Verrucosispora sp. NA02020: one gene and its partner. The protein of the gene in region 1 binds, or shares a complex with, the protein of each later gene. Links are inferred from orthologs where the notes say so. Each region holds a gene or a part of one and is shown on either strand. Other genes may lie near its edges.

Region 1 (3,031 bases):
GCCACTGGACGTTTGGCCGACCAAGTGACGTGACCCACCGGATGACCGGCTCGGGAATCTCCGCTTCGTACGATGACGTTCTGCAGGTCAGATGCCGCCGCGTCGGCACTCGGTTCGGTATCGGCGGATGACGCCGGTGGCGACGCTCAACACGATTGGGAGATGGCAGTGGACGAGGTCCGCAACCTGATCATCATCGGCTCCGGGCCGGCCGGTTACACCGCAGCGGTCTACGCGGCACGGGCGAACCTCAAGCCGCTGGTCATCGAGGGCGTACAGTCCGGCGGCGCGTTGATGACCACCACCGAGGTGGAGAACTTCCCCGGCTTCGCGGACGGCATTCTCGGTCCCGAGCTGATGGACAACATGCGCAAGCAGGCCGAGCGGTTCGGGGCCGAGTTCCTGACCGACGACGTCACCCGGGTCGAGCTGGCCGACACCGGCCAACCGGGCGCGGTGAGCACCGTCTGGATCGGTGAGAGCGCCTACCGCGCCTCGGCCGTCATCCTCGCCACCGGTTCCGCCTGGCGCCCGCTCGGCGTACCGGGTGAGCAGGAGTACCTGGGCCACGGCGTCTCGTCCTGCGCCACCTGTGACGGCTTCTTCTTCCGCAACCAGCACATCGTGGTCGTCGGTGGCGGCGACTCGGCGATGGAGGAGGCCAGCTTCCTGACCCGCTTCGCCGAGTCGGTCACCATCATCCACCGCCGCGACTCGTTCCGGGCCAGCAAGATCATGGCGGAGCGCGCGCTGGGCAACGACAAGATCAAGGTCGAGTGGAACACCGTGACCGAGGAGATCCTCGGCGCGGACGGCAAGGTCACCGGGGTACGGGTACGCAACGTGCACACCGGGGAGGCCAAGGTTCTCGACGTCACCGGCGTGTTCGTGGCGATCGGGCACGACCCGCGCAGCGAACTGTTCCGGGATCAGGTCGAGATGGACGACGAGGGCTACGTCAAGGTCCAGGCCCCCAGCACCCGGACCAGTCTCCCGGGCGTCTTCGCCGCCGGTGACCTGGTCGACCACACGTACCGGCAGGCCATCACCGCAGCCGGCACCGGCTGCGCCGCCGCGCTCGACGCGGAACGCTTCATCGCCACGCTGCCCAAGGGCTGAACAGACACATCCCGGAGGAAGGGTCACACAGTGGGAGCAACCAAGTCGGTTACCGACGCTAGTTTCGCCGCAGACGTACTCAAGTCCGACAAGCCGGTCCTGGTGGATTTCTGGGCCGAGTGGTGCGCACCGTGCCGCAAGGTGTCGCCCTTGCTGGAGGAGATCGCGGGCGAGATGGGCGACCAGGTCAGCATCGTCAAGCTCAACATCGACGAGAACCCGGAGACCGCCCGCGCCTACCGGGTGATGTCGGTGCCGACGCTCACCGTCTTCAAGAACGGCGAGCCGGTGCAGTCGATCGCGGGCGCCAAGCCCAAGGGTGAGCTGGTCAAGCTGATCGAATCGGCGCTCTGACCCCATACAGCGCGATCGTCGACCCCGTCCCGGGACCTGCCCGGACGGGGTCGACGCGTTTTTCCCCGCCCGCACCCGCACCGAACGCCCAGCGCCTAACCTCGAACTCGGGGGCCGCCGGACGCCGGTGAGCAACCTGGGTCCCCGTCGCACTGCCACGCGTGCCGACACAGGGCCCGGTAAGCCACCGATCGTGCAGAGGGGGCCGAACGTGCGTCCGATCCGTCCCGGTGACCGGGGACCCGCCGTGATCGAGATCCGAGCAGTGCTGACCAGCCTCGACCTTCTCTCCAAGGCCACCGGTCCGTTCAGCGACGAGTTCGACGCCGCCACCGAGCGGGCCGTACGGGCCTTCCAGCAGTCCCGGGGGCTCAGCGTCGACGGCCGGGTCGGAGCCGAGACCTGGCGGGCACTCGACGCGGCCCGCTGGCGCCTCGGCGCCCGCACCCTCTACCACGCCGTTCCGGTGCCGCTCACCGGCGAAGACGTCCGGTCGTTGCAGGAACGCCTGCTGGAGATGGGGTACGACACCGGCCGTGCCGACGCCATCTACGGGATCCGTACCTCGCGGGCGGTGGCCCAGTTCCAGCGCGAGATGGGGTTGGCACCGGACGGCACGTGCGGCCCACAGACGATGGACGCGCTGCGCCGGCTCGGCCGCAAGGTGGTCGGTGGTCGCCCGCAGTGGCTACGCGAATCCGACGCGATCCGACAGTCCGGGCCCACCCTGGTCGGTCGCACCGTGGTCATCGACCCTGGGCACGGCGGCACCGACCCGGGCGTGGTGGTGCCCGACGGCCCGCTGCGCTGGACCGAGGCGGACCTGGTGCACGACCTGGCCAGCCGGCTCGAAGGTCGACTCGCCGCGTCGGGCGTACGCGTGCAGCTCACCCGGGGACCCGCGTCGGAGACCTGCCTGCCCGACATCGACCGGGCGCAACTGGCCAACTCGCTCGGTGCGGACGTGTTCGTCTCGCTGCACGTCGACGGGCACGCCAACCCGGAGGCCGAAGGCGTCGCCACCTACCACTACGGCACCGACAACGGGGTGACGTCGGCGACCGGCGAGCGGCTGGCCGGGCTGGTCCAGCGGGAGATCGTCGCGCGTACCGGGCTGCGGGACTGCCGTACCCACGCGAAGGCGTGGGACCTGCTGCGAATCACCCGGATGCCGGCGGTACGCGTCGAGGTCTGCTACCTCACCTCGCCGGCCGACCGGGCCCGGCTGATCGATCCCCGGTTCCGGGACCGGCTGGTCGAGGCGATCGTGGCGGCGGTGCAACGGATGTACCTGCCGATCGAGCGGGACGTGCCGACCGGCTCGATCGACGTCAGCGAGCTGCGGGCGGCGGTCGCCGCGGGCACCGTGGTCGACTGAGCGGCCGGGTGCGGCCGTCAGCCCGCCGTGGATCGGGTCGCCGGGGCGGGCCGGACCGGCCGCAGCAGCGACTCCGGGCTCATCGAGCCGAGCAGCTTCTCCAGCGCGTACTCGACGTCGGACTTCCAACTCAACGCCGTCCGCAGTTCCAGCCGCAGGCGCGGGTAACGGGGGTGCGGC
Region 2 (3,218 bases), 6.3 Mb from region 1 along the record:
CGCCCGCCAGGAGCACGAGCTTCAACGGCGGGTTCTGGACGGCGAAGTTGGCGTAGCCGGGGCGGCGCTTGGCCGGTTCGACACCGAACAGCTTCGCGTAGAAGGCCACGGAGCCTTCGAGGTCGGACACGCGCAGGGCAAGTTGAACGCGGGACATGGGCTGTCTCCTCTCGGCAGGGCCACGATCACCGCGACCCGTCCTGCCTAGATGATTTTCGAATCAGCCCCCACGTTGCCTCTTGTTTTGAAATCTGTCAACCTAGACGCATGTCGAAACAAGCCGTGCCGGTGGTCGACCTGAACGCGGTGGCCTGCTGCGCCCCGATCGCGGCCCGTCCGATGGACGACGACCAGGCGGCGGTGGTCGCCCCGATGTTCAAGGCCCTGGGCGACCCGGTCCGACTCCGGCTGATGTCGATGATCGCCTCGGTGCCGGAGATCTGCGTCTGTGACCTGACCCCGGCGTTCGACCTGTCCGGACCCACCATCTCCCACCATCTGCGGGTGCTGCGGGACGCTGGCCTGGTGGACTCCGAGCGGCGGGGCACCTGGGTCTGGTACCGGGTCCGCCCGGAAGCCTTCCGCCAGCTCGGCGCACTGCTGGACATCCCCACGGCCCCCCGGGTCACCGGGTGAGCCTCGCGCTGACCCGGCGGGCAAGCGCAGAGTTCACCGGCACGGCCCTGCTGGTCACCGCCGTCGTCGGCTCCGGGATCGCCGCCACCCGGCTCTCCCCGACGGATGTGGGCCTCCAGCTCCTGGAGAACGCGGTCGCCACCGCCCTCGCTCTGGGCGCGTTGATCCTGATGTTCGGCCCCGTGTCGGGCGCGCACTTCAATCCGGTCGTCTCGGCCGTCGACTGGTGGCTCGGCCGCCGGTCCGGGACCGGTCTGACTCTCCGGGGCCTGGCCGCCTACGTCTGCGCGCAGGTCACCGGGGCCGTCGCCGGGGCGGTTCTGGCCGCCCTCATGTTCGGGCTCCCGCCGGTCACCTGGTCCCACACCGACCGCACCGGCGGAAATCTGTGGCTGGCCGAGGTGGTCGCCACCGCCGGGTTGGTCCTCCTGGTCTTCGCCCTCGCCCGTTCCGGCCGCACCACCGTGGCCCCGGCCGCCGTCGGCGCCTACATCGGATCGGCCTACTGGTTCACCTCCTCGACCTCCTTCGCCAACCCTGCGGTCACCATCGGCCGGGCCTTCACCGACACCTTCGCGGGCATCGCCCCCGCCTCCGTGCCCGGCTTCGTCGCCGCCCAGCTCGTCGGCGGCCTGGTGGCCGTCGCCGCCCTCGCCGCCTGGTACCCCCACGCCGGGCACGCCGCCGACGCGGTGGTCGTGCCCCACCCCACCCGAGAAAGCGCAGCTCGATGACCGACAAGCCCAGCGTCCTGTTCGTCTGCGTCCACAACGCCGGCCGCTCCCAGATGGCCGCCGCCTGGCTCCGCCACCTCGCCGGGGACACCGTCGAGGTCCGCTCCGCCGGCAGCGCGCCCACCGACCAGATCAATCCCACCGCCGTCGAAGCAATGCGGGAAGTCGGCATCGACATCACCGACCAGACCCCGACCCGACTCACCTGGGACACCGCCGAAACCAGCGACGTCATCGTCACCATGGGCTGCGGCGACGCCTGCCCCGTCTTCCCCGGCAAACGCTACGAAGACTGGAAACTCACCGACCCCGCCGGCCAACCCCTCGACGTCGTCCGCCACGTCCGCGACGACATCAAGACCCACGTCACCGAACTGCTCGCCAGCATCCAGCCGGAGAACTGACACCCCACCCGCACCTCCCGGTCTCCCTGAGGGTGCCCGGGATCGGACTCGGCTTCCGGGTCACGGACCGGCACCCCGCGGACACCGCCACAGCGGCTCGTGGGTGACCCGTCCGTGGCCCCTGAGGACTCGTCCGGGGCCATGAGCCTGCGGCTGACGCCCCGGCTGTCTCCGTTCCTGCTCCATGGCTGCGCCGTGCGTGCCGGGGCGTGACCGGCCGCCCGGCCGCACGCGCGTCCCGGCGTGGTACGGCGGCGGGCCGCAGGGCGCCGCAACATGGTCAGCACGGCGCTTCGGAAGGGTGCGGGGAACCGCTCGGGGTCGGCGCTTCCGGGCTGAGTTGTGCCGGATCTGTGCCAAATGATCAATGGCCAGCGTTTCCGCTGGCCATTGATGTTGCTGGTGGAGCTGAGGGGATTTGAACCCCTGACCCCCTCGATGCGAACGAGGTGCGCTACCAGTCTGCGCCACAGCCCCTCCGCCGTTTTACCGGCTTCGGTCCCACCCGGCTTTCACCAGGCGGGCCGGCGACAAGGCTAACAGGTCGACCGCCTTCGCCGCGAACCGCCCCGCCCGCTCGACGCCCCAAGATCCCCACACCCCGGACACCTGGCTCCTCGGCCCCCACGAGGCAGCAGAATCCCCGATATTGCCGCCTTCACCCACCGCCGAGGCAGCAACAACCGTGAAACTGCTGCCTGGCGACCGGCCTCCACCCTGCACGGGGTGGCGAGCCCTCGGACAGGAGGTCAGGCGCTGTGCGAGCCGCGGCCGGCCTCGTAGGGGCGACCACGCAGGCCACCGGCGCGGCGGTAGGAGACCGAGCCGCCGCTGGCGACCTGCGGCAGGTCGGCGGGGCGATCCAGGCCCATGGCGGAACGCCGGACGGACTCCCGCTGGGCGGCCAGGCGACGCTGGGCCTCCCGGCGAGCGGCGGCGCGGCGTGCCTGTTCGCGGCGCACCTCGGCCTGCCGGGCGGCCAGCCAGGCGGCCTCGCGGGCCCGGGCACGCCGTCGACGGCGGTCGGCGAGGGCGCGGGCGCGCAGGTGGACGACGTACACGATGAGCAGGGTGCCGGTGACCGCGAAGCTGATCCAGAAGCCGGGGCCGACCACCAGGACGCCGACCAGTTCGACGGCGTTGAGCAGCACCAGGGCGGCGAGGACCCGACGGCGGCGGTAGACGGCGGGGGTGTGCGGGCGTCGGCGGTCGGCGCGGCGGCGTGGACGGCTCCCGGCCGGCGTGACGGAGCGCAGCCGACTCGGACGGCCGGACCGACGCGACGCGGGAGCGCTGTCGGCGGCGCCGGAACCGGTCGACGCCGGATCGCCCGCAGCCGCACTGCCGGAACGGGCCGATGCGGAGCCGCGCGGGGAGTCACCGGTGCGAGGTGCGGGTGGGCCGGAGACCGGGGCGGCGAGCTGGCCCGAGCTGGGGTTCTCGC

Evidence for each region.
Region 2: the proteins of trxA (region 1) and HUT12_RS03865 are in contact, whole or in part, in an NMR structure (PDB 2IPA), measured with the Bacillus subtilis proteins. The link is inferred for Verrucosispora sp. NA02020 from one-to-one orthologs.

What each region holds. Positions count from the first base shown.
Region 1 is NZ_CP054923.1:7,179,264-7,182,294, forward strand. What follows is about bases 17-2,811. They hold trxA (thioredoxin), read left to right. Parts: upstream 17-1,149; coding sequence 1,150-1,473; downstream 1,474-2,811. Other genes in these bases: trxB (thioredoxin-disulfide reductase), read left to right, coding at 169-1,119; HUT12_RS32050 (N-acetylmuramoyl-L-alanine amidase), read left to right, coding at 1,685-2,811. Also shown: more of HUT12_RS32050, read left to right, coding at 2,812-2,851; HUT12_RS32055 (GNAT family N-acetyltransferase), read right to left, coding at 2,869-3,031. UniProt on the Bacillus subtilis protein: Participates in various redox reactions through the reversible oxidation of its active center dithiol to a disulfide and catalyzes dithiol-disulfide exchange reactions.
Region 2 is NZ_CP054923.1:907,747-910,964, reverse strand. What follows is about bases 89-3,070. They hold HUT12_RS03865 (arsenate reductase ArsC), read left to right. Parts: upstream 89-1,366; coding sequence 1,367-1,774; downstream 1,775-3,070. Other genes in these bases: HUT12_RS03855 (hypothetical protein), read right to left, coding at 2,524-3,070; HUT12_RS03870 (aquaporin), read left to right, coding at 633-1,370; HUT12_RS03875 (metalloregulator ArsR/SmtB family transcription factor), read left to right, coding at 268-636; HUT12_RS03880 (ArsI/CadI family heavy metal resistance metalloenzyme), read right to left, coding at 89-157. Also shown: more of HUT12_RS03880, read right to left, coding at 1-88; more of HUT12_RS03855, read right to left, coding at 3,071-3,218. UniProt on the Bacillus subtilis protein: Catalyzes the reduction of arsenate [As(V)] to arsenite [As(III)]. In vitro, can dephosphorylate para-nitrophenyl phosphate (pNPP).